DNA from 2 places in the Yoonia rosea genome. Region 2 is predicted to be linked to the other one. Evidence: riboswitches for the same ligand, from Rfam matches in the RefSeq annotation. Region 2 holds a riboswitch; the other holds the start of a gene.
The links. A riboswitch is a leader RNA that binds a small molecule or an ion and turns the genes downstream of it on or off. The one in region 2 is predicted to bind glycine.
Positions count from the first base shown of each region.

Region 1: another riboswitch for glycine. It lies ahead of B0B09_RS14450 (D-amino acid dehydrogenase); the one in region 2 lies ahead of gcvT (glycine cleavage system aminomethyltransferase GcvT).

Region 1 is NZ_FTPR01000002.1:637,553-653,736, reverse strand. Features, by position in the region: gene clpB (ATP-dependent chaperone ClpB) at 1-1,253, opposite strand, end outside; gene pyrF (orotidine-5'-phosphate decarboxylase) at 1,516-2,232, shown strand; gene B0B09_RS14460 (NfeD family protein) at 2,272-2,544, opposite strand; gene B0B09_RS14455 (SPFH domain-containing protein) at 2,544-3,437, opposite strand; gene B0B09_RS14450 (D-amino acid dehydrogenase) at 3,479-4,729, opposite strand; glycine riboswitch at 4,835-4,922, opposite strand; gene B0B09_RS14445 (DNA polymerase IV) at 5,092-6,345, shown strand; gene B0B09_RS14440 (phytanoyl-CoA dioxygenase family protein) at 6,449-7,630, shown strand; gene B0B09_RS14435 (N-formylglutamate amidohydrolase) at 7,637-8,500, opposite strand; tRNA gene B0B09_RS14430 (tRNA-Val) at 8,655-8,729, shown strand; gene ykgO (type B 50S ribosomal protein L36) at 8,807-8,932, shown strand; gene B0B09_RS14420 (PPC domain-containing protein) at 9,144-10,337, shown strand; gene B0B09_RS14415 (peptidoglycan-binding domain-containing protein) at 10,413-11,894, opposite strand; gene fdhF (formate dehydrogenase subunit alpha) at 12,021-14,789, opposite strand; gene B0B09_RS14405 (PA2778 family cysteine peptidase) at 14,925-15,743, opposite strand; gene B0B09_RS14400 (PA2779 family protein) at 15,752-16,168, opposite strand.
Region 2 is NZ_FTPR01000001.1:697,938-714,121, forward strand. Features, by position in the region: gene B0B09_RS03320 (ATP-binding protein) at 1-281, shown strand, start outside; gene B0B09_RS03325 (ABC transporter substrate-binding protein) at 278-1,330, opposite strand; gene B0B09_RS03330 (sensor histidine kinase) at 1,300-2,700, opposite strand; gene B0B09_RS03335 (response regulator transcription factor) at 2,697-3,359, opposite strand; gene B0B09_RS03340 (tripartite tricarboxylate transporter substrate binding protein) at 3,502-4,485, shown strand; gene B0B09_RS03345 (tripartite tricarboxylate transporter TctB family protein) at 4,564-5,061, shown strand; gene B0B09_RS03350 (tripartite tricarboxylate transporter permease) at 5,065-6,588, shown strand; gene B0B09_RS03355 (maleate cis-trans isomerase family protein) at 6,648-7,430, shown strand; gene B0B09_RS03360 (M24 family metallopeptidase) at 7,427-8,581, shown strand; glycine riboswitch at 8,640-8,725, shown strand; gene gcvT (glycine cleavage system aminomethyltransferase GcvT) at 8,886-10,007, shown strand; gene gcvH (glycine cleavage system protein GcvH) at 10,023-10,382, shown strand; gene gcvP (aminomethyl-transferring glycine dehydrogenase) at 10,401-13,244, shown strand; gene B0B09_RS03380 (ATP-binding protein) at 13,629-15,710, opposite strand; gene B0B09_RS18090 (hypothetical protein) at 15,729-15,995, shown strand; gene B0B09_RS03385 (putative pterin-binding protein) at 16,175-16,184, opposite strand, start outside.

The DNA.
Region 1 (16,184 bases), on a different contig from region 2:
TGGCGATCCAGCGCATCCAGCTCTTCTGGCTTGCTGTCCACTTCCATCCGCAGACGGCTGGCGGCCTCATCCATCAGGTCGATGGCCTTGTCCGGCAGAAAACGATCCGTGATATAGCGGTGCGATAGCGTTGCCGCCGCAACCAAGGCGCTATCGGAAATACGCACACCGTGGTGCAGCTCGTACTTCTCTTTGATCCCGCGCAAGATACTGACCGTGTCCGACACAGTCGGCTCTTCCACCATCAAAGGCTGGAAACGCCGCGCGAGGGCTGCGTCTTTTTCCACATACTTGCGGTATTCGTTCAGCGTCGTGGCACCCACGCAGTGCAGTTCGCCGCGTGCCAAAGCCGGTTTGATCAGGTTTGCCGCATCCATCGAACCCTCGGACGCACCTGCGCCGACAAGCGTGTGCATCTCGTCGATGAACAAGATGATTTCACCGGCCGCAGCTTCGATCTCTTTCAGAACCGCCTTCAGGCGTTCCTCAAACTCACCACGATACTTTGCACCTGCAATCAGCGCGCCCATATCCAGCGCCATCAGACGTTTGTTGCGCAAGCTTTCAGGCACGTCGCCGCTGATGATCCGCAGGGCGAGTCCCTCGGCAATCGCCGTTTTACCGACACCGGGTTCGCCAATCAGCACAGGGTTATTCTTGGTCCGGCGTGACAAAACCTGCATCGCGCGGCGAATCTCTTCGTCACGGCCAATGATCGGGTCGATCTTGCCTTGCTCGGCGGCCTCGGTCAGGTCGCGCGCATATTTCTTGAGCGCATCAAAGCTGTCTTCGGCGTTCGCACTATCGGCGGTCCGGCCTTTGCGGATGTCGTTGATCGCTGCATTGAGTTTCATGGCGGACACGCCACCTGCATCCAAAGCGTCTTTGGCCTTGGATTTCACAACGGCAAGCGCCGTGAGCAGGCGTTCGACCGGCACAAAGCTATCGCCTGCCTTCTTGGCAAGCTTTTCAGCCTCATCCACGACTTTGGCGGTCGTATTATCCAGATAAACCTGGCCTGTATCGCCGGAAACCTTGGGTATTTTTGCAAGGGCTGCCTCAACCGCGCCGACAACAGCGGGCGCATCGCCGCCTGCATGTGAAATCAGGTTGGTAGCCAACCCTTCTTCATCATCAAGCAAAGCTTTGAGCAGGTGCTCGGGGGCGAGTTTCTGATGATCCTCGCGCATTGCGATCGTCTGGGCGGCCTGAATAAAGCCGCGCGACCGCTCAGTGAACTTTTCTAAGTTCATGGGTCTCTCCTTTGTTAAGCGCCCGTCTTTACGGATGCCCGACTACGCGGCACATCCCTGATTGGGCCTCCTTCAATAAATGGGATGCCCGCACCGGTCGTGCAAGTCCATGTCGTCAAATACGCAAACGCACCCGACAGACACATCATTAGACCCTCAAAGCGATGCCAGGTTGATCAACATCAATCGTGTCAGCACCGCATCAGTTGCGCCGCAACCGCCCAGTCGCTAGACCGCTCAAAACAAATCAAGGAGTTTGCACATGTCCGATGACCGTTTGATCGTAGCAATGGACGTGCCAAACGTCCTTGAAGGGCTGGAACTGGCCAACACGCTGGGCGATGCTGTAAGTTTTTATAAAATCGGGCTTGGGATGCTGACGGGCGGCGGCTTGGCGCTTGCGAACGAACTCAAGCAGGAACATGGCAAACGCATTTTTCTTGATATGAAATTCTTTGACATCGGCGCGACAGTCGAAGCCGCGGTGCGCGGTGTGGCCCAATTTGATCTGGACTTCCTGACTGTCCATGGCGACCCCCATGTTGTACGCGCAGCGCGTGAAGGGGCTGGCGGGTCCAACATGAAAATCTTGGCCGTAACCATTCTGACATCACTGGACCGCGACGATCTGGATGCATCCTGCATCAAGGCGGGCGCGGTGGCCGATCTGGTGCAGGAACGCGCAGGCACAGCACTTTCAAACGGGGCCGACGGGGTGATCGCATCACCGCAAGAGGCGGCACTGATCCGCGCCCTGCCCGAAGCGGAAGGCAAACTGATCGTCACCCCCGGCGTGCGGCCCGCAGGTGCAGCCCTTGGGGATCAAAAACGGGTCATGACACCGGCGCAGGCCATCGCAAACGGCGCGGACCATGTGGTTGTGGGCCGCCCGATCTGGCAGGCCGCGAACCCAAAGGCCGCAGCACAAAGCATTCTGGCGGAACTGGCATCACCACAAGCAAAAACCCCCAACCACTAGGGCCGGGGGTTTTCAGATCTTAAGGTCTGAAGCAAAAGATCAGTCGTTGACGTCGGTTTCCCAGATTTTGACCTGTCCGGTCTTCAGCGCGAAGTATTTCCGCATCACCAGATAGGAAATCAGCGACAGCACCGAAAAGATGACCAGCGTGAGCGCAAAGCCTGACGCCGATATCCCGAAGAGGATCAGCAGTCCCATCATGGCCGCGCCAATCGCGAACCCCAGAAAGATATAGCCCGGGATCAACACCTCGAGTGTTGCGAGGATCAAAGCCCCCGACATCCACACCCACCATTCTGTCCAAAGCGGCATTATCCACGTCCTTTCAGCATCTGGAATGCATTGGCAAAGGCATCAAGCGCATTGGCGGGCAGGATAACAGTCTGACTGCCGGTACCGTCACCCAGCTTTTGCAAGGCTTCAACCTGCTTGAGGGCCACCTGATACTGCGCCGCCTCCAAACCATTTTCTGCAATCGCCACGGCAACCACCTGCGTCGCATAGGCTTCGGCATCCGCCAGAATACGGCGCGCTTTCGCGTCCTGCTCGGCGGCATAAAGTTCCGCGTCGGACTGCAGCTCCACAGCGCGCTTCTTACCTTCGGCTTCTGTCACCTGCGCGCGACGTGCACGTTCGGCGTTCAGCTGTTGCAGCATCGCTTCACGCGTTGCCTGATCCAGATTGACGTCGAGAATCTCGGCGCGGGTCACTTCAATACCCCAGTCATCTACTTGCTGGGCGACTTGGGTCCGTACCGCTTCAATCAGGCTCGAACGGTTCGCCTGTACCTGATCCAGTTCCATACGGCCGATTTCCGACCGCACGATACCGGCCACAGTGGTCGAGATCGCACCATCGACATCACGGATCCGGTATACGGTCTTTTCAGGCTCGATGATGCGGTAAAAAACCGATGTCTCGACCTGGACCAGCACGTTGTCCGATGTGATGGCATCCTGGTTCATCGACGGCAACTGGCGCTCAAGTATGGATACCTTGTGACGCACACGGTCCAGAAACGGGACAATAAAGTTGATCCCGGGGCCAAGCACTGAACGCAGACGACCAAGACGTTCAACCACGAACTTCTCAGACTGCGGCACGATGCGAACACCGGCCATAATGCAGACGATGATGAACACTGCCAGCAAAAGCCACAGCACATTCTGGCCCAGAAACTCGGATAAAAGGTTCTCAATAGGCATGTATCTATCCCTCATAATTATGAAGGATAGATAAGTAGCTGTTATGCTGATTTCAATGTATGCTGTTGCATACTGTGCGATTTGGGCGCGAAAACACGCGACTGTACCGCAGTTGCAACGAGATCGGACGTTGCCGCCGAAAGGGTCCAACCAAGGTGCCCGTGCCCGGTATTATAGAAAACACGCGGATGACGCCCGGCACCAACACGCGGCATCATGTTGGGCATCATCGGGCGCAGCCCTGCCCAAGGCACGACGTTTTCCGTGCTGACATCGGGGAAGTGCGCCTCGCACCACTGCACCAGCGGTTTCACACGATCCGCACGGATATCACGGTTTTCGCCATTGAATTCTGCGGTCCCCGCAATGCGGAACCGGTCACGCCCCAAGCGCGAAGTGACGATCTTGGCCTTGTCATCCAACAGCGAAACCGTCGGTGCCGCCGCCTGAGATTGCGCATCAGGCAGGTTGACCGTGATGGAATAGCCTTTCACCGGATAAACATTCACGCGGTCACCCAGTTTCTTTGCAAAACCGCGTGACGCAACGCCGGCAGAAACAACCACCGCATCAAAACGCTGCTCGGTCCGCGCCCGCACAGTCACGCCATCCGCATCGGCCGCAACATCGTCGACCGCATGGCCCATTTCAAACTGCACACCCTGTCGGCGCAGCCACGCGGCCAGACCGACGGTGAATTTGTGGATATCGCCTGTGCTGTCGCTCTCGGTCCAGAACCCGCCCAAAATACCGCCACGCAAGGTCGGTTCTTTGGCAAGCGTCTCTTCCGCGCTCAATTCGCGTCGCGCCAATCCGCCTTGGGCCAACAATTCCGTGACCTTGCGCGCATGGGCAAAATCTTTCTCGGTTTTGTAGAAATGCAAGATCCCTGCCGGCGTGAAATCAAAATCAATCCCTGCATGATCAGCCATTTCCGCCAGACCAGCGCGCGCCGTCACCGCCATCCGCGCGGTTGCGACGGTGTTCGCTTTATAGTGCGGAATATTTGCCAGAAACGCCGCCATCCAGCTAATTTTATGCCAGCTGGGGCTGGGGTTCACCGATAAAGGCGCATCCTGTTGCAGCATCCATTTGATACCCTTCAGAACCGTGGACCACTGGTTCCAGACTTCCGCGTTTGACGCGCTGAGCTGTCCGCCATTGGCAAAGCTGGTTTCCATCGCCGCATAGCGCTGGCGATCAAACACGGTGACGTCATATCCGCGCGTGTGAAGTGAATAAGCAGTGGTGACGCCGGTAATTCCGGCGCCCAATACAGCAACTTTAGGCATGGTAAACTCCCTACCATCTGCCCCCGCCGTCTGCTGTACCTGAGAGATTCGCCCAATCGGGCTTGCTCCTTCGGCGGACCACTCAAGGCCTCTCTTCGGCGTGTTGCACCCCAACCGGTCCTTTTGCCTGAGAGTGACCGGGGCGGTTGCTCCTTCGGCGCCAGACCAAACCGGACTCTCCCGGTTGGTGTGTTTCCTATTGGAAACTCATAGACAGATCGGCGCGCAACGCAATGAGAAATTTCAGCCCGGAATGCCATCCGTCGCACCGTGGCATTTTCGCGACGCAACGCCACCAGCAGCATCCTCGCGCCATCGTGTGGGCCGTTGTGTCCAAATCCCGCCCCTTCTACACTGCCTTCATGCCAGCACTTTGTCGCGATTGCCTGACCACATTCGACAATGAGTCCCGTTGTCCACAATGCCGCAGTCCAAGGGTGACGCGGCACCCGGAGCTGTTTGACCTGACCATCGCGCATATGGATTGCGATGCTTTTTATGCCTCGGTGGAAAAACGCGACAACCCCGATCTCGCAGATAAACCCGTGATCATCGGTGGCGGGCGACGCGGCGTTGTATCGACCGCCTGCTATGTGGCGCGAATCAAGGGCGTCAAATCTGCCATGCCGATGTTTCAGGCGCTCAAGCTTTGCCCCGAGGCTGTCGTCGTCCGCCCCAACTTTCCCGCCTACACCGAGGCCTCACGCGCCATCCGCGCGATGATGGATGAACTGACACCGGTGGTTGAGCCCTTGTCACTGGATGAAGCATTCATGGACCTTACAGGCACCGAACGCCTGCACCACGCACCCCCTGCGGTCATGCTGGCGCGTCTGGTCAAGCGGATGAAAGACGAACTGGGGCTGACGGGATCAATCGGGCTGTCGCACAACAAATTCCTCGCCAAAGTGGCCTCGGACCTCGACAAACCACGCGGCTTCTCGATTATCGGCAAGGCAGAAACCACCGCATTTCTGCGCCCCAAATCCGTGCGCCTGATCTGGGGCATCGGGCCGGCCGCACAGGCCAGCCTCGAGGGCGCAGGGATTCGTACCTTTGACGACCTTCTGCGCTGGGACAGGCGGGATCTGCATGACCGGTTCGGCGGCATGGGCGAGCGGCTCTACAGCCTTGCCCGCGGCGAGGACGGGCGGCGGATTTCACCCCATAGCCCTGTAAAAACGCTGTCGAACGAGACAACGTTCAATGAAGACACCGGCGATGTGGATATTCTGGATGGCCACCTGTGGCGGATGGCCGAAAAGGTCAGCGCACGCGCCAAAGCGCAGGATAAAGCGGGACGGGTGGTGACGTTGAAGTTGAAAACCTCGGATTTCAAACTGATCTCGAAACGCCAAAGCCTGCGCCATCCGACCCAGATTGCCGACACCATCTATCGCACGGCGCGCGGCTTGTTCGATCAGGTCAGCGGACGCGGGCCATTTCGTCTTCTGGGGGTGGGGCTGTCCGAGATAAGTCCTGCCGCCGAAGCCGACCGCGAAGGTGATTTGCTCGACCCCGGCGCGCAAAAACGGGCCGATGCCGAAAAAGCCGCTGACAGAATCCGTGAGAAGTTTGGCAAGGATGCGATCATCAAAGGACGCGCCCTGCGCTAGGCGTAAGGTGGGTCTTGACCCACCCACCCCCGCCTGAATTAGTCTTTTTACAAAAACGAATGTCCGCTACGCTCGACCGGCGCAGACACAGCGAGGGCACGACTTGAACCACGTCTTTGACACCACCGCCGCTTATTATGATCCCGATGCCTGTGATATCGCGGATTTCACCGCGTTGATTGATCAGACTACACACGGCGTGGATGTGCCTTTTGCCTCCGCCATCGAAAAGAGTATTCCGGTTTATGATATGGCAGCACTCCGCCCTGCCCTTGAAGATCAGGGAACCCGTAAGCGAATCCTGGCAGAATGGGCCCGCGTTCTGCGGGAAGGTGCAGGTGTCATCGCGCTCAAAAAGACCTTTGCGGACACCAGTGTTCTGGATCAGGCCACCCGCGTTTACGAACAGATCATTGCAAATGAAAAGGCGGGCGCGCACGGCGCAGGCGACCATTTCGCGGCGGCAGGTGCGAATGATCGGGTCTGGAATTCGCTGCAAAAACTTTGCGAAGCGGCACCCGATGTCTTCCTCCGCTATTTCGCAAATACCGTGATTGATGCGGCTTGCGAGGCATGGCTTGGCCCCAACTACCAGATGACCGCGCAAGTGAACCTCGTCCATCCCGGCGGAGCCGCGCAGCAAGCGCATCGCGATTATCATCTGGGCTTTCAAACCGCCGAGATCTGCGCGTCCTATCCCGCCCATGTGCATGAGATTTCACCAGTCCTCACACTTCAGGGGGCAGTTGCGCATTGCGATATGCCGCTGGAAAGCGGCCCGACGAAACTACTTCCTTTCTCGCAGGCCTACCGCCCGGGATATGCCGCTTGGCGCAGGCCCGATTTCAGGGCGTTGTTTGAAGAACGCTATATCCAACTGCCGCTCGCAAAGGGCGACACTTTGTTTTTCAACCCTGCGCTGTTTCACGCAGCAGGCGCGAACACCAGCAAGGATATCCATCGTTTCGCCAATCTCTTGCAGGTCTCCTCAGCCTTCGGGCGGGCGATGGAAACGATTGACCGCGACAAAATGTGCAGGCTGGTGTTCCCATTTGCTGCCCAAGCGATAGCAGATGGCAAATTGAGCCCCTCGGAACTCAAAGCAGCGATATCGGCCACTGCAGAAGGCTATTCTTTCCCGACCAACCTTGACCGCGATCCACCCGCAAACGGAATTGCGCCAGAAACACAGGCCGCGTTCATAGCGCGTGCCTTGTCGACAGGCATCAGCCCGGAGGATTTCAGCAAACGTCTGGACGATATGAAAATAGCGCGGCTGTCTTAACCGCGGCTATTCCGCCGCAACCTTTTGGTCCGCAACACGTCCGATATCGACAATCTCGGCGATCACACCTGACAAGAGCGCCTGAAAGGCCGTGAAGTCTGCGTTCAGTTCCAATGTACGTTCGTTCATGTAAAGCGCGCGGTCAACCTCGACCTGAATGGCGTGTTGCTGGCGTGACGGGCGGCCGTAGTGTTGCGTAATGAAGGCCCCCGCAAAGGGCATATTGCGCGCCACCCGCAGACCCGCACTTGTAAATGCGGCCTCCACCTGCTCCACAACAGATGCCGCGGCGGTGGAGCCAAACCGATCACCCAGAACCACATCAGGACGCGCACTGCCCGGCGGGCCTACGTTCTCAAGCGCTTCGTGGGGCATGGAATGACAATCGATCAAAATCGCCTCGCCGTAGGCATTGTTGCTTTCATCCAGCAAGGTCTGCAGCTGGTCATGGTAGGGACGCCAGTACTGCGCAATGCGCAGATGCGCCTCGGCCAGCGTGAGCTTGCCACGATAGATCTGGCGACCATTGGCCACAACACGTGGGATCACCCCGAGCCCGCTGGCGATGCGCGGGTTGTGTGCGTTGCGGCGCACCCCTTCGATCAGGGCCTGATCAAGTTCATCAACACCACGGTTCAGATCAAGAAAGGCGCGCGGCGCTGTTGCCGTCAACAGCGGTGCGCCATGGTCAGGCACGGCGGCGAAAAGCTGATCGACAAAGGCATCCTCGGACGACCGGATCTCGCTTGCATTCAGAACCGACCGGCGCAAGAACGCGTCAGGATAATCTCGCCCGCTATGGGGCGACGCAAAGACAACGCTTGTGGTGCGCACCTGAGGTCGGGTCAGAGTGTAGGCCGTTTTAAGCAATATTTTCGTCCCTTCAGCACAACAGATAGCGCATTTCGGGAAAATACCAAAAGCCCTTGATCCCTTTGTCGACTCCTTTTATAGACCGCACGACTGACGCGGATTGCCCGCGTCCTATTTCGTTATGGGACGTGTCGTAAAACGCAGAAGGCATGGATGATTAGCTCAGCGGTAGAGCACTTCGTTGACATCGAAGGGGTCACTGGTTCGATCCCAGTATCGTCCACCATGAATTCATCGGGCTTACCGCCCGTTAATGTAACCCAAGGCGCAGTCCGCGCGCCGCGACAGATAGGAAACGACCCCATGAAGGTACGTAACTCCCTCCGCTCGCTCAAGCAGCGCCACCGCGATTGCCGCGTCGTGCGCCGTAAGGGCCGTGTCTATGTTATCAACAAGACGCAACGCCGGTTCAAAGCCCGTCAGGGCTAAACCTGCGATAGCAGTAACAGGGAAAAGGGTCGTGCCGCTGGCACGGCCCTTTTTCTTTTCCATCAGCCCAATCTCATCAAAATATCTGCAAGAAAACCGGTAAAAGTCACAATCGCACCTTCGTAAACCTGTAATATTCGCTAGTCATACTGAGTTCCATCACGCTACTTTGTGGCACTCCAAATTTCTTGAAGACAAAGGACTTTATTCCATGACCCGCCCCACACTTAAAACATCTGCCATAGCTGCCCTCATGCTGGGCACCGCATCACCGGCATTGGCCCAAGACATCTGCGGAGGCTTTGGCAACAACGGTCAGTGGATCGGCGGCGATGAAGAAAGCTCTGATATTACCACATCCTTAGCCTACCGCGAACAAATGGCGCTAGTTCTGGGCGGCAATGAATATATGTCACTTTTCACCCTTTCCGCCCCGACAGATATCCGGGTTGAGGCCGCAGGGCGTGGGTCGGGTGATCCGGTCATCGACCTCCTCGACAGTACCGGCGATATCATTCTTTCTGATGATGATTCTGGCGGCAACTCCGCCTCGCGTGCGGAAACCTCGCTTGACGCAGGAACTTACTGCATGTCGGTGCGCAGCTATGATGGCGGCCCGATGACCGCATTCGTCCGCATTGCCCGTCAGGAACAGGAGTCGCTGACAGACGGCATTAGCACGCCGTCAAGCACCCCAACAGGCAGCTGTGACACAGCCGTGCCGTACGGCACACTTGGCGAAAGCGTTTCGGCCTCCGCGGCAGAGGTGCCGTTCTGGAGCTTCGAACTTGACGGTCAGACACCAATCACGATCACAGCGGAAAATGAAACCGCCGATCCCGTGATCACCCTCTATGGCCCGGGCGAGACCTATATCGACGAAAATGACGACTATGACGGCTTGAACTCCCGCCTTGATGTCACCGACACTCTCGCTGCTGGCACATATTGCCTTGGCGTGACGGCACTCAGCGATGACAACGCGCCGATCACCCTTTCCATCAACCCTTATGATGCGGAAGAAGCCTTGCAGGCGCTCTATGCCCGTGGCGAGGCCGCACCACCTTTGGACGGCAGCGTCCCTGTGACCGATCTTGGCGTGCTGACCTCGCGCACCCGCCAGGACGTGCAGGCGACCGAAGATGTCACATGGTTCAGCCTTGATTTCGAAGGCGCAGGCCTCTTGGTGCTCGAAGCCATCGCGAACGGCAACAGCGACCCTTGGCTGGTGCTCTATGATGATCTGGGCCGTCAGATCGGGCTGAACGACGACTATGGCGACGGGCTGGACAGCATGATTGCCGTACGTTTGCAGGAAGGCACCTACATTGTCGGTGTGCGCCTGTTTGAGGGCAATCAGGGATTTGTCCGGCTTGTTGCCGAAAAATACGTGCGCGCAGACTAACGCACACCGGAATTGAAAACGGGCGCCCCGCGGCAAGCGGGGCGCCCGTTTTTATGCGACAGAAAGGGAATGCGCCTAGCGACCGAACGTATCAGCCAGCAGACGCGCCAGCGTCGCCTGATCCAGATACCCCGTCGATGTCAGATTTCCCTGCGCCTGATAGCGCCCGATCGCACGCCGCGTATCGCTGTCGAACCGCCCATCGACCTGTCCCGGATTGAAGCCCAGTTGCTGCAGCCGGTTCTCGATCAAACGACGCAGGACAGGATTGATATTCAGCGCATCCTCGCGTGCCCGCGCGGCATCATTGGCCGCCTCATTGTTTGCTTCATCCAGCGCAGCAAGCCTGTTGCGTGCCTCATCCGCGAAAATACCGTCGGGATAGCGTTCCAGATAGGCCCGGTAGCCAGCTGGCGTGCCGCGCGCACCGGTTTCTTCCCAATAGTCGCGATCCAGTGACAGGGCTTGTTCGCGCGCGCGCTCTTCCTCGGCTGCGATTTCAGCGGCACGCCGGCTGGCCTGCGCATCAATCCGGTTGATCTGCTCGGTGGTCAGATAGGAGGTCTGTGCAAACCCGTTGTTTTGTTGCCAATTGCGGATCGCGCCGCGTGTGCCGGGGCCAAAGATACCATCCACGCCCCGCGTATCGAACTCCAGCAATGTCAGATTGCGCTGGATCGCGCGCCGCTCGTTGCGGGTCAGGTTCAGCGCGTCTTCGGCAATCTGCGCAAGCCTGATGGGATCATTTTCGATCTGGTCCAGACGGCGGCGCGCCTCGTCAGCGTAAGGGCTGCGGGGATATTCGAAGATGAAATCGCGGTAGCTATCGGCAGTGTCTGCATTTTGTGCGTTTGTCCATGCGGTCAGGCTAGGCTCGATTTGCGGCAGGTTTGGCGCCGGAACCGTATCAGACAACTGCATGATCAGGCTCTGCGGCTGAAAGCCCAGCGTGTTTAAACGCCGGTTATCGCGCACATAGGCCATGACATCGCCGCCCGGTACTGTAACCGCATCGGTCAAAACCCCGACAACCCTGTCGGGCTCGCCATATACCACAGTCACCCCTTGCGGCACATCAAGAGTGCCGACGCCTTCGCGCAGATATCGCCCGAAACTACTGAACCCGTCCTGATCGTACCCCAGCACAAGAACCGCCTGACCGGGCGTGCGTGCGAGGACATCGAGAACAGTATCTACCGATATTGCGCTATCCAGCCCGAATGGTGTGGGTGTCTGCGCATCCTGCGCCAGGAACCATGTCCGTGTGCCATCCGTGGCAAAACGACCAGAGAGCGCAACAACCAGACGATCCGCGCCCAGCGCGTCATCGGCCAGTGTTTCCGCGAGACGCTTCATGTCGCGCGCGGACCCGTTGGAGAGCGTGGTGACCTGATAACCGGCATCCCGCAATTCATCCGAGGCATCCAGAATATCTGTTGCATCGCCAACCCTGCTGAATTCCTGATAGCGGTCAACGCCCATCAAGAGGGCTGCGTCATCAGCAAAAGCCGGCAGGGCAAGCCCCGAGAGGGCCGCAATCAGGGTCAATCTGCGCATTGCGCGTCTCCTTTGGTTAGTCTTGCAGAGCCCGCAAAAAGCGGCCCAGCACTCAGCCAAAGGCTAGGCTGTTGCGGGGGTGCTATTCAATAGCGCCCCCTAAACCGGCGTTAGATACGCAGATTCTCACTCGGCCGGAACGGTGGTTTCGGCCTTTTCGACGCGCACGGCAGAGAATTTGAACTCGGGGATCTTGCCATAAGGATCGACCGCGGGATTGGTCAGCACGTTCGCCGCCGCCTCGACATAGGCGAACGGAACAAAGACCATATCCGGGGCAACCGCCCGGTCTTCGCGGGCCATGATGGTGATGCTGCCCCGGCGGCTCGATACGGTGACCATCCCGCCCGGCTCAACACCCAACTTGCGCAGGGTCGATGGGTGCAGGGAACAGTTCGCCTCCGGTTCAACCGCGTCCAGAACGCGTGATCGCCGTGTCATGGAGCCGGTATGCCAGTGCTCCAACTGCCGACCCGTCGTCATGATCATCGGATATTCCGCATCGGGTGCTTCATCCGGCGCGATCACACTCGCGGGGGTGAAACGCGCACGCCCGTTAGCGCGGGGAAAACCATCGCCAAAGACGATCGGCTGGCCGGGGTCCGTAGGCGATAGCGACGGATAGGTCACGGCATTCTGCGCCTCAAGCCGGTCCCACGTGATGTTGGACAGCGATTTCATCGACAGCGCCATTTCGCCAAACACCTCACGCGGGTGGGTGTAGGTCCAATTCAGGCCAAGCCGCTTGGCAAGTTCGGTTGTGATCCACCAATCCTCGCGTGCCTCACCGGGTGGCGGCACGGCAGGGCGGCCCATTTGCACTTGGCGGTTGGTATTCGTGACCGTGCCGGATTTTTCAGCAAAGGCGGCAGCAGGCAGGATCACATCGGCATAGTTCGCGGTTTCGGTAATAAAGATGTCCTGCACCACAAGGTGTTTCAGTTTCGCCAGCGCGTCGCGGGCATGTTCCACATCAGGATCGGACATCGCGGGGTTTTCGCCCAAGATATACATGCCGTGAATGTCACCTGCGTGCACCGCATCAAGGATTTCCGTAACAGTCAGGCCCTTGTTGGGATCAATTGTGCCTTCTTGCCAGATTTCCTGAAACGCGCTGCGCACCCCGTCATCACCCACCGGCTGATAATCAGGCAGGAACATCGGGATCAGGCCCGCATCAGAGGCGCCTTGCACGTTGTTCTGTCCACGCAGCGGGTGCAGGCCAGCACCGGGGCGACCCACTTGGCCGGTCATCAGTGCAAGACTGATCAGACAGCGCGCGTTGTCTGTACCGTGGATGTGTTGGGACACGCCCATGCCCCAGAAAATCATGCCCGCCTTGGCACCTGCGAAAGTCCGTGCGACATCGCGCAAAACCTCCGCCTCGATCCCGCAGACCTTGGCCATTTTTTCGGGTGTGAAATCGGCGAGATGCGCTTTCTCTGCTTCCCAGTTTTCTGTGTAGGCTTCGATATACTGGCGGTCGTAAAGCTCTTCCTCGACGATCACATGCATGATCGCGTTCAGCATCGACACATCGGCACCAGGTCGGAATTGCAGCATATGGGATGCAAACCGCTTGAGCGCCTGACCGCGCGGATCCATGACAATCAGCTTGCCGCCGCGTTTGGTAAACTGCTTGAAATAGGTCGCCGCGACGGGGTGGTTCTCAATCGGGTTGGCCCCGATGACGATAGCAACGTCCGCGTTTTCAATCTCGTTGAAGGTCGCGGTCACAGCGCCCGAACCTACGTTTTCCATCAATGCGGCAACCGATGACGCATGACACAGGCGCGTGCAGTGATCGACGTTGTTGTGACCAAACCCCTGCCGGATCAGTTTCTGGAATAGATAAGCCTCTTCATTGGTGCATTTAGCCGAGCCGAAACCGGCCACACCTGTGCCACCGATATCAGCCATGCCTTTGGCGGCCACATCAAGCGCCTCGTCCCATGTGGCTTCGCGGAAGTGGGTCTGCCAGTTGCCGGGGTCCACGTTCAGGCCCTTGGCAGGCGCATCATCGCGACGGATCAGCGGTTTGGTCAGGCGGTGATCATGGTGGATATAATCGAACCCGAAACGCCCTTTGACGCAGAGCCGCCCCTCGTTGGCAGGGCCGTTGATGCCTTCGACAAATTTCACCTTATCGTCTTTGATCTTCAGGCTGATCTGGCACCCGACACCGCAGAACGGACAGACGCTTTCGACTTCGCGGTCAAAGTCTTTCGTGTCGCCCATCTGGTTTTCATCCGTTACCGTCGCAGGCAACAGTGCGCCTGTCGGGCAGGCCTGCACACATTCGCCGCAAGCCACGCAAGACGACGCGCCCATCGGGTCGTCCATGTCGAATACCGGATAGGCATTGCCGCCGCGCCCCGCCATGCCGATCACATCGTTGACCTGCACTTCGCGGCAGGCCCGCACGCAAAGCCCGCATTGGATGCAGGCGTCAAGGTTCACGGACATCGCCACATGGCTGTCGTCCAGCAGGGGGATGTGTTCGGGATCGGCTTTGGGAAAGCGGCTTTCGGACACATCCTGTTTTGCGGCCATATCCCACAGATGCGCGGATTTATCATGGGCCACCTCTTGGGCAGGCTGGTCGGCGACCAAAAGCTCCATCACCATGCGGCGCGCCTGTGTTTCGCGGGGTTGGTCCGTGGTCACGACCATCCCTTCGGAGGGTTCGCGGATGCAGCTCGCGGCCAAAGTCCGCTCGCCTTCGATCGCGACCATACAGGCGCGGCAGTTGCCGTCAGACCGATAACCGGGCGCGGGTTTGTGGCACAGATGCGGGATGATCAGGCCGCGTCCATTGGCGACTTCCCAAATCGTTTCACCCGCTTGCGCGGTCACGGTTTCGCCGTCCAGCGTAAAGGTAATGGGATCTGACATCGGGAACCTCCAAGGTGCGTTGCCCGAATATAGACCATTTGTCCCTTGCAACTGAAAGGTCATGCGCGACCGCAAGCAGCACATTTACGCCATGCGGGATTTCCGATGGGTTACGTGGGGGACGCATGAGGGGAATTAACCCGCGATTTCGCTTTCGACAAAGGCGAGGTTGGCGCGGACTTCGGGAATTGAGGGATCAATGCTGCGGGCACGGCGCAGCGCCTGCCGTGCGCCGCGCAGCTCACCCTGCGCATAGCGGGCATTGCCAAGGCCGAATTGCCAAAGCCAGTTGTCGGACCACTTCGCAGCACCCGTTTGATAGAGCGTTTCGGCTGCCTCATACTGCGCGACCCGCTCAAGCGCGGCAGCAGCAGAAAGCACCTCGGCCTCGTCCGCGCTGGCGGGCAGTTGATCAGGTGGCAGCACCACAAGCCCCCAGTAATCGCCCCGCCGCCACGTGCGTTCAAAGACCGCAAAGGGCATGACCATCTGGTCTTGCTGGCCGGAATTCAGATAGACCTCATCGCGCGCAAAATCATAGCCCGTCACAACGCCGTAATGCCACACAGGCACCACGCTGAACCCGAGGTTCTGAAACACAATGACCGGATGGCCTGCGGTCACTTCGGTCAAGAGCTGATCAAAGTTATCAATCTCAACCGCCAATTGGCCCAACCTGCGGCTGCTGCCGATCATATCCGCCAGATAGGTACCGCCCGCGCCGGGGCTGAAGGCAAGGGCGGCGACCTCTTCTTGAGTGATATCCGCCCCCGCCCATTGCATGACCATCGCGATCGAGGTGGGACCGCAGAAGAAGTCTTCTTGCTGGATCAGTGGCACGCCTTCAATTTGCGCCCGTGTCGGCGCATCAAATGACAGACGTTCATCCGGATCAAAGGGTGGCGCGCAGGCCGCCAGCCAGCACAGGGCCAGCAGGCAGGCAAAGCGTTTCACAAATGCGCCTAGCGGACGCACCGCGTAAAGTTGAAGAAGCGCGTAAAGCACAGCAGGTCAGTGACCAGCAGGATTACAAAAATCGTGAACAGCGTGCCCACGATATCGGCACCGGCACTGTCATTTTCCATCTGCGTCAGCATCGTCGCGATCTCGGCATCGGACAGCGCTGCCAAACGCGCCTCGGCCTCGGCCGGATCGACGCCAAGCGCTTCGATCTCGGCGCGGACCTCATCACGCTGCATTTCGTCCATCAGCGCGTTGCGGTTCGCCAAAGCGGTGTATTTGCTGATCGCTGCATCTGTGCCCAGCATCTCGGCCTGCGCCATTGTTACCGCCTGCGTGGCCAGCACCATCTGCGCCGAAAGCGCGATTGCGATACCTTTTTTGCTCAGATTAAGAAAACCCATGTCGTTCTTTCCCATTTTGTGGCGGCATTTC
Region 2 (16,184 bases):
TGCGCTATGGCACAAAGGCCGAAATTGGCGTCAGCGTCACGGATCGTGCGGTCCGGTTCTGGGTCGAGGATGACGGTCCCGGCATTCCGCCAGACCGCTATGATGAGGCATTGAGCCCTTTCGTCCGCCTTGATCCGGCGCGCAATCAGGACAAAGGCAGTGGTGTCGGCCTTGGCTTGTCGATCGTTGCCGATATCGCGCGAACCCATGGCGGGGTCCTGCGTCTTGGCGTCAGCGAGCGGCTTGGCGGGTTGAAGGCCGAGTTGGTTCTGGCGCGCTAGGGATTGTCCACCGCGTCTTGCAACATGGCATCGCTCCACGCACCGAGAAATGCGTTTCTGTTCAGCTTATCGAGATAGACGAGGAGTGCGGGGCCAAGCCGGATCGGGCCATAGGCGCGGGCTTCGGGTGTTTGGGCGGCACCCAAGGGGGGCAGGGCCCAAACGCGGGACTGTTCGCGCATCCCTTCTTGCAGCAGGTGGTCGATAAATAGTCCCGCGCTGGCGGGTTGCGTGGCCGTTGCAGGGATGAGGGCTGTGCGCAACATCACCGTGGCATAGTCCTGCAGGTCCAGAATTTCCAAACGGTCATCACGTGCGATCCGTTCGGCGGCATAAGACCCCAGCACGTTGTAGGCGAGGGACAATCGGCCTGCGGCAACATCATCGATCATCTGCGCTGAACAGCAATAAAGCGCCGTACCACGCAATCCCATCAACTCGGACAACCGCCAGTAGGTATCGGAATTGCGTGCTTCTTGGGTGGCAAATAGATAGCCCAAACCGCTCGTGCGGACATCATAGGTGCCAATCGCATTCTGAAAAACGGCGGGGTTCTGGCGCAGCAGCGCGATCAGGTCTTGGCGCGTTGTAGGCCGTTCCATACCTGCAAAAGCCGCGCGCGAGATGACCGCAACGGCGGGTTCAGCCGTGAAGGCAAAGACCTGATTGCGCCACTGTGCCCAGACGGGCAGGGCTTGCGTGACGGGGGAAGTATAGGCCTGTGCCGCGCCATCATTGGCCAGCTGGAATTGCAGGTCCATCGCCGATGAGATGGCCACATCAAAGACCGCACCCTGCGTAATGGCGCGATGCAACTCGGCGCTTGAGGTCACCGAATAATCGATTCCGATCGTGGGGTTTTCAGCCTGGAATGCCAGTATAAAGGGCTCAAAAACCTCAAGGTCGCCGGTCGAGATCACTTTGAGGACAACCCCACCCCTGCCGGGGTAGAATTTCTGGTCTTCAAGCTCCAAGGCGGCCAAAGGCCCGCCCAGACAAAGCGAAAGTGCTGTCGCAATCAGGCTGCGGGCAAGATCAGGGAAACGCATGCGCCTGCTCCATCATCAGGGTTTGTTAACGTGATACGGCCACCGTGGGCGTCCAGCACTTCTTTTGCGATGGTAAGCCCCAGACCGGACCCGACGATTTGATCCACGTTGGTGCCGCGCTGAAAGCGCGCGGTCAGATCCGGTAAAGAGGGCGCCGAAAATCCGCGGCCATGGTCGCGGATTGTCAGCCGCCAGAATTTGTCGTCCATGCGGTCAAGGGTGACGTTGATGTCAGTTTCCGCAGGCGAATACTTCACGGAATTGTCCAGAACATTGCGCAGCGCACTTTCCAGCAAAATGGCATCCCCGCGCACATCAGCGGGGCCTTTGCAATTCAGATTGATCGCGATGTCTTTCATGTCGGCGGTCGGGGCAAGCCCGTCCGACACACGCGCGGCCAGTTCTGCCAGATCAACGTGGTCCTGTGCCAATGCATCGGCACGGAAGCTGACGGTAGCATGATCCAAAAGCTGGCTGGCCGAGCGCGAGCTTTCGTCAACCGCGCGGATAATGCGCCGGAGCATCTGTTTCTCTTCGTCTTTTTCTACCGTGTGCAGTGCAAGTTCTGCCTGCACCCGTACAGTGGCCAAAGGTGTGCGTACGCGGTGTGCGGCTTCGGCGATAAACTCCTCGGAGCGCCGGATGGAGTGCCCCAACCGTTCCATCAGACGGTTGAGGGCAATCAAAAGCGGAGACAGTTCCGCGGGAACCTGGCGGCGCAAGGGACGCAAATCGGCCGGGCCGCGCCGTGATACGGCCTGTGCAAAGCTGTTAAGCGGCTTTAATGCGTTGCTTGCCGCAACGGCCCCGAGCCCCACGGCAAGCACAAAGAGCGCCACCGACAGCCCTGCGGCTGTTTGTGACAGCTCGGATCCAATCGCGTCCACCCCGGTGCGGGTTTGCGCCACGGTCACCAGAACCGGCACGGGCTGTTGGCCTGCCAGAACCGTGCGCTGGACGGTGACCGCGCGCACGGGGTCGCCGCGATAATTGATTGTGCGGACAGTCACCGCACCGGAGCGGCGGACAGGGCCCGCAGGCTCGGCCAGATCGTCATAGCCGGTGAGTGTCACGCCCTCGGCGGACACGCGATAGAACACGCGGTCCTGACCGATCGCATCCAGCATCGCAAAGGCCGAGTAGGGCAGTTCCAGCAAAATCGTGCCCTGTTCACTGCGCAATGCCTCGGCGATTGTGGTAGCCGAGGCGACAAGCACGTTGTCTTGGGTCTGCTCGGCGGCTTCGCGTGCGAAGGTCGTGACTGTCCACCATGACAGGACAGCCAAAACGGCCGCGACCCCCGCAAGCAGAATCGTCAGGCGTTGACCGATCGAGCGCCACCAGAACGGCAGCGATTTGGCGGTATTCATGGCCATGTCATCCGGTATCCGATGCCGCGCACAGTTTCGATCTCGACCCCGGCCTCTTGAAGTCTTTTGCGCAGGCGGCCAACATAGACCTCAATGGCATTCTCACTAACCTCGGCATCCTGCGAAAACAAGCGGTCCAGCAGTTGGGTCTTGGACAGGATCTGCCCCTTGTTGCGCGCAAAGACTTCGAGCAGGCGCAGTTCGCGATTGCGCAACGGGAGTGTCTCGCCGTTTTGCTGCAGCGTGCCACCTGATGGATCAAAGAGCGCGGTGCCCAGTGGAATGAGCGCCGGTGTCGGGGTGCCGCGACGGCGCAGAACCGCGCGACATCTGGCTTCTAACTCGCCGAAATCAAATGGTTTTGTGATGTAGTCATCTGCGCCGAGATCAAGCGTATCAACGCGGTCGGACACTTGGCTGCGGGCGGTGAGTACGATGACCGGCAGCCGCTCTGCGGTGCGGGTTTTACGCAAAAATTCGCGGCCGTCACCGTCAGGCAACATCACATCCAGCAGCATCAGGTCGTAATCCGCAATGGCCAGCCATTCTTCGGCCTCGGCCAGTGTCATGGCGTGATCCACGGCATGCCCGTCAAGCGACAAACGCGCGATCACAGCCTCGCCCAATTCTGCGTTATCCTCAACGAGCAAAAAGCGCATTGATCGTTCTCTCCTCGGTCCGCGCAACCCGATATCCGGTGTCGCGTGAATTAATTCATCTGGTGTCAGGCTCGTGTCAGCTTCGCATGCGGTTATTCAGCATGGGCGGGGAAACCGCGCCTGTCAAATGGGAGGAATACAGATGACAATGAACATGACCCGCCGGGTCGTGGCGGCCGCTGCGGCCGTTACACTCGCGTTTACGAACCCAGCAACTGCTGGCGGCCATCAGGTGATGGACGAGATAAATTTTCTGATCCCCGGCGGTGCTGGTGGTGGTTGGGACGGCACAGCACGTGGCACGGGTGAGGCGTTGACCGCGTCCGGCCTTGTGGGCACAGCATCCTACGAAAACATGTCCGGTGGCGGTGGCGGTGTGGCGATTGCCCACCTGATCGAAAATGCGGAATCACTGCAGAACACTATGATGGTGAACTCGACACCAATCATCATCCGCTCGCTCACAGGCGTGTTTCCACAAAGCTATCGTGATCTGACGCTCGTCGCCGGCACGATCGGTGACTATGCGGCAATTGTTGTCAGCACCGACAGTGGGATCCAGTCAATGGATGATCTGCTGGCAGCGTACCGCGAAGATGGCATGGGCTTTGCCATTGGCGGTGGGTCTGTGCCAGGCGGGCTTGACCACCTTGTTGCGGCATCTGTGATGCAGGCCGCTGGCGAAGACCCCACAGCGTTCAACTACATTCCATATGACGCGGGTGGCGCGGCAATGGCAGGTTTGCTGTCGGGTGAAATTCAGGCGCTCTCAACCGGCTTTTCCGAGGCGATTGCCCTGGCTGACCAAGGCGAAGTCCGCATTCTTGGCGTGACATCCCCAGAGCGTGTACCGGCCTATGACAGTGCGCCCACAATGATCGAGCAGGGGCTGGATACCACATTCGTCAACTGGCGCGGTTTCTTTGCTGCACCCGGTGTGTCTGACGAACAGGTTGGGAAGATGCAGGCCGCTATCGCTGCGATGTACGACACACCCGAATGGGAAGAAGTGCGCGCGCGTAACGGCTGGGTCAACATCTACAACAACGGTGATGATTTCCGTACATTCCTGGACAACCAGGAGCAGGAAATCGGTGACCTGATGCGGACACTCGGCTTTCTCTAAGAACCAAGCCGCAATTCTATGCCGTCCCGCAATCATGCGGGACGGTTCCACTATACGAATTTTCAGGGAGGGGAATTCATGGCGCTGGATCGTTGGATCGCGCTGATCTTTGTCTTATTTTGCTGCGTTTATGGCTATGCCGCATTCTTTACGATGGATCAGCTTCTTCCCCCCTTTATGCAACGTAACCCTGTGTGGCCCTCGACCTTTCCAAAGGTGCTGGCCGTGCTTGGGATTATCGTTGGTCTGGTTGTGCTCTTGGGTCTGGAAAAGACCGACGACAGCGACGCGGGCCCCTCGGCCACTGAAATCAACTATCGCCGTTTGCACGAATACAAACTCGGTCAGGCCCTGATGTTGCTTGCGTTGATGGTGCTTTACGCGCTGATGCTGCGGCCTGCAGGTTTTCTGATCTCGACCACTGTTTTTTTGACCGCAGGCAGCGCGATCCTGGGTGAGCGCAAGTTTCACATCATGATCCCCGTTGCGGTCTTCGCCACCGGTTCTGTGTGGTATCTGGTCCAAGAGGTGCTTGGCATCTTCTTGCGTCCGTTTCCGTTTTTCATGGGGATGTAGGTCATGCTTGAAGGAATTATGATTGGCCTTGAAGCGGCCTTTTCCGTCCAGAACATCCTGATGGTGGTGTTCGGTTGTCTGATCGGAACATTCATCGGCATGTTGCCGGGGCTGGGGCCGATGTCGATTATCGCCATTATGATCCCAGTGGCGATCACTTTAGGTGATCCGGCCGCGGCGCTGATCCTGTTGGCCGGCGTCTACTACGGTGCGATCTTCGGCGGCTCGACCTCGTCGATCCTGCTGAATGCGCCCGGTGTGGCAGGGACCGTCGCCACCAGTTTCGACGGCTATCCGATGGCGCGCAAGGGGCAGGCAGGCAAGGCGCTGACCATCGCCGCCGTCAGCAGTTTTGCGGGCGGTACGATCGGGGCGATCCTCTTGATGATCTTTGCGCCGGCTTTGTCGTCTGTCGCGCTCTTGTTCCATTCGGCCGAGTATTTTGCGCTCATGGTTGTGGGTCTTTCTGCCATCGCGGCCTTTGCGGGCACGGGGCAGGTCGGCAAGGCACTGATGATGACCTTGCTGGGTCTGATCCTTGCCACCGTCGGCGAGGGCGCATTGTTCAGCATGCCGCGCTTTACCATGGGCATGATGGACCTGCAGTCCGGCATCAGCTTTATCACACTGGCGATGGCGATGTTTGCCCTGCCAGAGGCGCTTTTTCTTGTACTGAACCCCGCACGCGGCGCAAGCAATGCCGAAGGCGGCAGCAACAAGATCACCAATCTGCGCTTTTCGCGCGCTGAGGGGCGGGCGATGCTGCCGGTGATCGGGCGTCAGTCTATTCAGGGCTTTTTCATCGGCGTTCTGCCCGGTGCGGGGGCCACGATCGCGTCTTTTCTCGGCTATGCTGTGGAACGCAACCTTGCCAAAGGCGAAGAGCAGGCCGAATTCGGCAAAGGGTCAATCAAGGGCCTTGCTGCGCCGGAAACAGCCAATAACGCGGCTTGCACGGGGTCATTCGTGCCTTTGCTGACGCTGGGTATCCCCGGTTCCGGCACGACGGCGATCCTGCTGGGCGCGTTGATTGCATTGAATGTGACCCCCGGGCCACGTCTGATGACGGACACGCCCGAGATTTTCTGGGCTGTTATTATCTCGATGTTCATCGGCAATCTGGTGCTCTTGGTGCTGAACCTGCCGCTGATCCCCTATATCGCCAAAATCCTGTCGATCCCGCGTAACTACCTGATCCCCTTCATCCTGTTTTTTACGCTGATGGGGGCCTATATCGGGCAGAATAACGCGACCGAGCTCTTGATCCTTGTGGGCTTTGGCGTGGTCGCTACGATCCTGCGGTTTGCGGATTATCCTCTGGCACCGCTCTTGATCGGCTTCATCCTTGGCACGATGCTGGAAGACAACTTTGCCCGCTCGATGCAGCTTTATCAGGGCCTTGGCTTTATCCTAGAACGCCCGATGACATTGGGTTTGTTGGTCCTGGCCGCGGTGCTGGTACTTTTGCCAAGCTTCCGTGCACGCCGTGCGCGTAAGCGGGCAGAAGGTGTCGCCGACGGCGATTGATTATGGCAGGCGCGCAGATTTCGTTTTGGAATCTGCGCGCGGCGACCTAACACTTGGGCATGATCCTGTCCAAACCCCGTACACCCGAAATGGACGCAGGCCGGCACCATCGCGCGCGGCTGGGGTTTATCCTGATGTCCACCGATCTGGCCTGTGAGGCCGATTGCATGGATATGGCCCCCGGTGGTGTGGCCGTCCATTTCACCCGTTTGAAAACGGATGATCACACCACCAATGAAACGCTGGCGCGACACATCGACGATATGGCCGATGCCGCCGCGCGCCTGCAGCCCGATATGCGCCCCGAGGTGATCAGCTATTGCTGCACCTCCGGCTCGATTATCTGCGGCGAGCAAAGCGTCTTTCGCGAAATCCGCAAAGGCGCGCCATGGACCCAGCCTATGTGCATTGTCACCGGTGTGATGGATGCGTTGCGTGAAGTGGGCGCGCAAAAGATCGTCGTCGGCACGCCCTATCTGGACGAGATCAACACCGCCGAGGCCGCTTATCTGGCGCAAGCGGGTTTTGACGTGCTGGATATTCAGGGTTTGCAACTGGCAACCGGCGTTGAATTCGGGCGCGTCACCCCCGGTTACTGGAAGCAGTTTGCGCTGGACCTCGACCGCCCGGATGCGGATGCGATTTTTATGTCTTGCAGCGGCATCCGCGCGCTTGAGGTCGTCGACGAGATCGAACAGATCGTAGGTAAGCCGGTCATTACCTCAAATCAGGCGCAGTTCTGGTCGTGTTTGCGCAGGGCAGGGATCATGGATGACCTGCAGGGGTTCGGCCAGATTTTCAAACACAGCGGGCGCGCGATATCAGGCACGGTGCCCAGATGACGGCACCATCGACACGCGGGTTTCCGGAGGCTGAATATCGCACACGTACAACGCGCGCGCAGGAAGAGATGGCGGAGCAGGGACTTGATGGCCTGTTGCTGATGACCGAAGCAGAAGTTACCTATTTCACCGGCTTCCAAACCCTGTTCTGGCAAAGCCCGACACGGCCATGGTTTGTTTTTGTGCCGCACGCAGGCAAGCCCGTCGCGATCATCCCGGAAATCGGTGCGGCTCTTATGCGTCAGACATGGGTGGACGACATCCGCACATGGTGCGCGCCTTGTCCTGCGGATGACGGGATCAGCTTGCTGACTGAGCTGTTGGCGCCTTGTACAAAGATCGGTATCATGCTGGGCCACGAGACACATCTGCGTATGCCTTTGGCAGATTGGAACAGGTTGATGGCAGCATTGCCGGGCCTTCAGGTCACGGACGCGGGGCCGCTGGTGCAAGGCCTGCGGATGGTGAAATCCGACGCCGAGATTACGAAACTTGCCCAGATCTGCGCGATCGGGTCGGCGACTTTTGCGCAGGTGCCCGCGTTTGCGCAAGAAGGCACGCCGCTTGATGCTGTGTTCCGTGAGTTTCGGCGCGCTGCATTGGCACAGGGGGCCGATGGTGCGCCCTATGTGGTGGGGGCAGCGGCACAGGGGGGCTATGCGGATGTCATCTCGCCGCCGGACGGCACACCGCTGGCAAAGGGCGATATCCTGATGCTGGACAGTGGCATGGTCTGTGACGGATATTATTGTGATTTTGATCGCAACTGGGCAATCGGGCGGGCCGATGACATGGCCAAACGCGCCTATGACGTGCTTTGGCGCGCGACCCAAGCGGGGATTGCCGCAGCGCGCCCCGGAACCACCTGTCAGGCCCTTTGTGCCGCAATGAACGCAGTGATCGCCGAGATACAAGACAGCGGGGGTGACATAGGTCGCTTCGGGCACGGATTGGGACTGCAACTGACCGAACAACCCTCGCTCGCGGGCTTTGATGCGACGGTCTTGCAAGAGAATATGGTCATCACATTGGAACCCTCTGTGTCTTACGGTGACGGGCTGATGATGGTGCATGAAGAGAACATCGTGGTGACACCCGCAGGGGGGCGTTTGCTGACGACCCGTGCCGCGCCGGAACTGCCGATCATTTAGAGGTTTCGCGTGCATCGAATCTCTTGCGCGCAGGTCGGGAACGGGGCAAGTTGCGTCGCAATCGACGTCGGGAGAACCAACCCAGTTGGTGCCGAAGGAGCAACCGCCCCGGAAACTCTCAGGCCACAGGACCGACGTAGGTAAGAAGACTCTGGAGAGTGGCAGGTCGCTGCCCGCCGAAGGGATAGCAATCTCAGGCATCAGGACAGAGGGGGCATCACGCACGTCGGCATCCGCTGCCGTGCCCATGTGGTGCCGTTTGATCGCAAGATCCTGTCGGCCGGAAAGAAGGAACGGCCTGACGATGTCTGATCTGCACCAAACCCCGCTACATGCGCTGCACCTTTCGCTGGGGGCAAAAATGGTGCCTTTTGCAGGCTACGACATGCCTGTCCAATATCCGATGGGCGTGCTGCAGGAACATCTGCACACGCGGGCAAAGGCAGGTCTGTTTGACGTCAGCCACATGGGGCAGGTACGCGTGACGGGTGCCGATTACGCCAGTGCGGCTGCGGCACTGGAGCAGCTGATCCCCGTGGATATTCTGGGTCTGGCTGAAAACCGTCAGCGCTATGGTTTTTTCACCAATGCGCAGGGTGGTATCCGTGATGATCTGATGCTGGCGAACGGTGGCGATCATGTTTTCATCGTTGTGAACGCCGCCTGCAAGGCCGCGGATATCGCATATATGCAGGCGGAACTGACGGATGTGACCGTCACCGAAATCACCGACCGCGCGCTTTTGGCGCTCCAGGGGCCGGCGGCCGAGGCTGTGCTGTCCACCCTCGACGCCCGCGCGGCCGGAATGCGCTTTATGGATGTCGCGACGCTGACACTCGCGGGCGCGGAATGCTGGGTCTCGCGGTCAGGCTACACCGGCGAGGACGGCTATGAAATCTCGGTCCCTGCGGATCAGGCGGTGGCGTTGGCAGAGGCGCTATTGGCGCATCAGGACGTGGCCCCCATCGGGTTGGGCGCACGCGACAGTCTGCGCCTTGAAGCGGGGCTTTGCCTTTATGGACATGATATCGACACCGGTACGAACCCCGCCGAGGCCGCCCTTGGTTGGGCCATCCAGAAGGTCCGCCGCACAGGTGGCGCGCGCGCTGGAGGGTTCGTTGGCGCGGATGTGGTTTTGCCGGCACTGGCGGAAGGTGCCGCACGCAAACGTGTGGGGCTGCTGCCGCAAGGCCGTGCGCCCATGCGCGAAGGTGTGCCGCTTTTTGCAAGTGAAGAGGCCACCACCCAGATAGGTGCGATCACCTCAGGCGGTTTCGGTCCCACCGTCGGCGCACCTGTTGCGATGGGCTATCTGCCCACGGATTTATCAGCCAACGGCACCACCGTCTGGGGCGAATTGCGCGGCAAGCGCCTGCCGCTGACTGTTGCCGCGATGCCTTTTACACCTGCCAATTTCAAACGTTAACTCTGGAGAGCCCCGATGAAATACACCGAAGAACATGAATGGCTGCGCCCCGAAGACGATCTGATCGTCGTGGGGATTACAGAACACGCCACGACCCAACTGGGCGATATCGTCTTTGTCGAATTGCCCGAAGTCGGCGCGACCGTGACCAAGGACGACGAGATCGTGGTCATCGAAAGCGTCAAGGCCGCGTCTGATATCCTCGCGCCACTGGACGGTGAAATCGTTGAAGTGAATACAGCCCTTGCCGACAATCCCGCCCTCGCCAACGACGACGCCATCGGGGACGGTTGGTTCTTCAAGATCAAGCCGTCCGACCCGTCACAGATGGACGAGTACATGGACGAAGCAGCCTATAACGCAATGATCGCCTGAACACGCGCGGAGCCTGACATGCCTTTTACCCCGACCGATTATCTGCCCTATGACTTTGCCAACCGCCGCCATATCGGACCCTCGCAGGCCGAAATGGTGCAGATGCTGCAAGTGGTCGGGGCAAAAGACCTTGATGCGCTGATTGACGACACATTGCCTGCCGCGATCCGGCAGAAAGACCCGCTGGACTTCGGCAAGCCGCTGTCCGAGGCAGAGTTGCTGCGTAGTATGAAAAAGACGGCGCAAAAGAACAAGGTGCTGACGTCTTTGATCGGGCAGGGGTATCATGGCACGGTCACGCCCCCCGCAATCCAGCGCAATATTTTCGAAAACCCTGCGTGGTACACCGCCTATACGCCCTATCAGCCCGAGATTTCACAGGGCCGGCTTGAGGCCCTGTTGAACTTCCAGACCATGGTCTCCGACCTGACTGGACTGGAGATTGCCAACGCGTCCCTGCTGGACGAGGCAACCGCCTGCGCCGAGGCAATGACCATGGCGCAGCGTGTCGCCAAGAGCAAAGCCAAAGCGTTCTTTGTCGACGAAAACTGCCATCCGCAAAACATCGCCGTCATCCAGACCCGCGCCGCACCGCTGGGGATCGAGGTGATCGTGGGTGATCCGGACACACTGGACGCCGCGGCGGTCTTTGGCGGGATCTTCCAATTTCCCGGGACCCACGGGCATTTGCGTGATTTCACCGACCAGATAGCAGCCCTGCATGCCGAGAACGCCATTGGTGTGATTGCGGCTGACCCGTTGTCACTGACGCTATTCAAAGAACCCGGTGCGATGGGCGCCGATATCGCCATCGGCAGCACCCAGCGTTTTGGCGTGCCCGTTGGCTATGGCGGCCCGCACGCGGCCTATATGGCGACGAAAAAGGCTTATGCACGGTCTATGCCCGGCCGCATTGTGGGTGTGTCGATCGACAGTCACGGCAACCGCGCCTACCGGCTGTCCTTGCAGACCCGCGAACAGCACATCCGCCGCGAAAAGGCGACGTCCAACGTGTGTACGGCACAGGCGCTTTTGGCGGTGATGGCAGGGTTCTATGCCGTTTTCCATGGCCCCGAGGGGTTGAAAGCCATTGCCCAACGCATTCACCGCAAAACCGCGCGGCTGGTTGAGGGACTGAAAGACGCGGGCTTTGACGTGCGTCCTGCCACATTTTTTGACACGGTAACGGTCGATGTCGGGCCGTTGCAGGCGGCTGTCATCGCCGCGGCGGTGAACGAAGGGATCAACCTGCGCGCCGTGGGCAAAACCCGCGTGGGGATTACGCTCGATGAACGCACGCGGCCCGAGACAATCGAGGCCGTCTGGCGCGCCTTTGGCATCACGCGGGCGGACAAGGATTATACACCGCATTATCACATGCCGGAAAAGCTGATCCGCACGTCTGACTATCTGACGCATCCAGTGTTCCACATGAACCGCGCCGAGACGGAAATGATGCGCTATATGCGCCGCCTTGCGGATCGTGATCTGGCGCTGGACCGCGCCATGATCCCGCTGGGGTCGTGCACCATGAAGCTGAATTCCGCCGCCGAGATGATGCCGGTGTCGTGGGATGAATTCGCGTTGCTGCACCCCTATGCGCCCCGCGATCAGGCCGAAGGCTATCACGAAATGATCGACGATCTGTCGGCGAAACTCTGTGATGTGACCGGCTATGACGCGATTTCGATGCAGCCCAATTCCGGTGCACAGGGTGAATATGCGGGGCTTTTGACGATTGCGCGCTATCACGCAGAGCAGGGACAGGGGCACCGTAACATCTGTCTGATCCCGATGTCCGCGCACGGGACGAACCCCGCCTCGGCGCAGATGGTCGGCTGGACCGTGGTGCCGATTAAATCGGACGCCAAAGGCGATATTGATCTGGATGATTTCCGCGCCAAAGCCGCGCAGCACGCCGACAATCTTGCAGGCTGCATGATCACCTATCCATCGACCCATGGCGTGTTCGAGGAAACGGTGACCGAGGTGTGCAAAATCACTCATGAGCACGGCGGTCAGGTCTATATCGACGGGGCCAATATGAACGCGATGGTCGGCCTGTCGCGCCCCGGTGATCTGGGGGGCGATGTCAGCCACCTGAACCTGCACAAAACCTTCTGCATTCCCCACGGTGGTGGCGGCCCCGGCATGGGCCCGATTGGTGTGAAATCACACCTGATCCCGCATCTGCCCGGCGATCCCAACGGCGGGGAAGGGGCGGTGTCGGCGGCGGCTTACGGTTCGCCCTCGCTTTTGCCGATCTCTTGGGCCTATTGCCTGATGATGGGCGGTGAGGGGCTGACGCAAGCCACGCGCGTTGCGATCCTGAACGCCAATTACATCGCCAAACGGCTCGAAGGGGCCTTTGATGTTCTCTACAAAGGCCCGACCGGCCGTGTGGCGCATGAATGTATCATCGACACACGCCCCTTTGCGGAGAGCGCCGGTGTGACAGTAGACGATATCGCCAAGCGCCTGATCGACAACGGTTTCCACGCCCCCACGATGAGCTGGCCCGTCGCCGGAACGCTGATGGTGGAACCCACGGAATCCGAAACCAAGGCCGAGCTTGACCGGTTCTGCGATGCGATGCTGGCAATCCGCGCCGAGATTGCCCAGATCGAAAATGGCCAGATCGACGCGGTCAACAACCCGCTCAAGAACGCTCCCCACACGATGGAAGACCTCGTGCTGGACTGGGACCGGCCTTATTCACGCGAAGTGGGGTGTTTCCCGCCCGGTGCGTTCCGGATCGACAAATACTGGCCACCGGTCAACCGCGTCGACAATGTCTGGGGCGACCGCAACCTGACCTGCACCTGCCCGCCGATGACAGACTATCTGGAAGCGGCAGAGTAGGGGCTGCATCAGGACCGTGTGACCGTAATGTGCCGGCAGCCAACGGGTGCCGGCGCTTTCGGGCGGACCTATTGAAAAAGGCACGCATAAATGTTGCCGTTGCAGGCAGATCAACATGCTGCCGCTCTATGAGCTGATGACGCAGTTTGTCGCCCAGAATTTGGAAACTGGTGCACCGTTGCCCACCTGTTGGGGTGATCCAGGCGGAAAAAAGGCTTGAAGACAATGCCGGTTGCGGATCAAGGCCTCCGGGGCGGAGCGGCGAACAATGCGGGCATCACCCAAACAATCCAGTTCGACAGTGTCTGCAATTCTGTATCGCGGCTATTGTACGCCATATGATCGAACTGCCGTCATGTCTCTGGAAGCTAAGTGTCCGGAAACTTACTGCGAAAGCTGAGCCTTTGTTTGGATCCAACTGGCGGCGAAACGCGCTGAACTATCACGTATATCGTCGACGTTTCCCACTTTGGCAGCCCTCTCAATTTGCTTGAGTGTCTTTCCCAACGGACCTGCGCCAAATACCGCCGCGCTCCCTGCAACTTTATGGGCCCGTGCGGATATCTCAAGAAAATCATGGACCTCGCCGGACTCTAGCCAGTCTTGAAATTCATCGACTTCGGTCACAAAACGAGACCTGAGTTTCACAAAGGCCTCTTCACCCAGTGTATCACGTGTCTGATCGCTATGGCCGGTATCGATCATGCCGTGTGTCTCGTGACTTGATGGACGACCAATTTGGCCAAGCAGATCACGCAACGCGGGGCGCGAGAGGGGTTTGGTCAGGATGCCGTTCATGCCATCTGCAAGAAACTCCCTTTGCTCCTCGGGCATGGCGTTGGCGGTGAGGGCAACAATGACGGTATCTTTGCAGGCACCATTGCTGTTGCGTATGGCCCGGGTTGCTGCGCGACCGTCCATAATCGGCATGCTGATATCCATCAGGATGAGGTCAAAATGGGTCTCGGCCGCAGCCGCGACACCCTGTGGTCCATCATGGGCCTCAACAACCAAGTGTCCCTCGGCCTGCAGCATCTCACGGGCGACGATGCGGTTGATTTCATTATCTTCGACCAACAACACATTGAGGGGCCTTGTCGGCAGCAGGATCGCTGGTCGTTTTGGTTTGTCATCCGCTTCTCCGGCCGGCGTGACCGGCAGTTTGACCCAGAAGGTACTGCCCTCACCAACCACGCTCTCCACACCAATTTCACCGCCCAGTGCATCGACGAAACGTTTTGCGATGCTCAGGCCCAATCCGGTCCCGCCGGCTTCACGGTCATACGCCACGTTGCCGGTGACGAAATCATCAAAAATACGCTCAGCAAGGTCCGCTGATATACCAGGCCCGGTGTCTGCAATCTTGATCAGCAATTCAGTCTCGTCCGCTTCGCCAACGTTTTCGACGGTGACCGAAACCTCTCCACGCCGGGTGAATTTCACAGCATTGCCGATCAGGTTCATCAGGACATGTTGAAGCCGGTCATGGTCGGATAGAACCCTGTTCATCGGTTCGCCGCGCCAACGCCAAGTTAACGAAGTCTCATTCCTTGTGGCCGTGCCTTTTTGGTTATCCACAATATCCTGCAGCAAAGCGGAAATATCGACCGGTCGTGACCGCGTGCTGAGCTTTCCCGCGTCGTAGCGCGTAATGTCCAAGACATCGGAGATGTGACTCATCAAGAGGCGACCGGACGTTTCCATGTAGCCGACATACCGCTCCTGCAAGGGGCTCAATGTTGTGTCGCGCAACAGGCTCATGTTTCCCAAAAGCCCATTGAGAGGTGTTCTGATCTCATGGCTCATTGTGGACAGAAAGTCGGTCTTGAGTTTCTCTCCAGCTAACGCCTTGTCACGCGCCGCGACAAGTTCGGCCTCTGCTGCAACGCGATTTGAGATGTCGCGCAAGAATGCGACAAAGATCTCTCCTTCGTCGGTCGTTGCTGATTGGATTGCAAGCTCAACGGGAAAGATGTGGCCCTCACGGTGCTTGGCTTCCAGCTTGACGCGCCCTTTCCCGACAACGCGTTTTTCGCCTTTGTCGCGCATACGCTCCATGCCGGCGTCATGCGCTTTGCGCATGTGATCGGGCACAATGACAGATCCGATTTCTTGGCCAAGGACGTCTTCTTCTTTGAAACCGAATATTCCTTCGGCTGCTGGGCTGAACTGCAAAATCAGCCCATTGGCGTCGCATACGATGACGCCGTCAAGAGACGTGCCCATGACGGTGCTCATCCGCATCGACGTTTGTTTGTTCTCTTGTTCCCGGCGGTAAATATTTGCGTTCAGACGGTAGAGGTGGAGAATTGCGAACAAGAGCACAGCAATCAGCGCGGCAATAGCAACGGCCAATTGAGTCATCGTGCGTGCAACTTTTTCACGTTGGAAGTCCGCCTCTCTCGCATAGAGATCAAGCCCGGAGTTCCCCAGAGCGCGCACTGTTGGCGCAATCTCGAGCGCCATGGACGTCAAACGCGAAACTTGCCGCAAGAGTTCATCGTCAGGCGCATCAATAATACTTACAGCTTCGTCCAGAAACGCGGTCAGTGTTTCCAGATGCTGACGGACTGCTGGATCAGCGCGCAAACCTTCGAAAACAGTCGCCTCTTTGACGGTTGTTATGCGGCTAAAAAAGACATCGAACTCTTGCCGCATCTGCGCCGGGTCAACAGGATCGGCCTCGACTTCTTGTACAAAGTCAAGAAATTCAACCTGCGTTTGAACCAACGACCACTGCACATTGTCTGATTGGGCAGAGCCGAGCAGGCGGATTTCCTGCGACACGTTAAAAGCGAGAAAAGCAACCGAGCATGTTGCGACAAAGCCCGCTAGGAGCGCAATCCTGCGGCCCTTGCGATTGCGTGGCAAAATGGTCGTGAACACCTCAGAGGTCCCTTCGATTGAAGACTTTCAATTGACCTACAGGGTTACTGAACG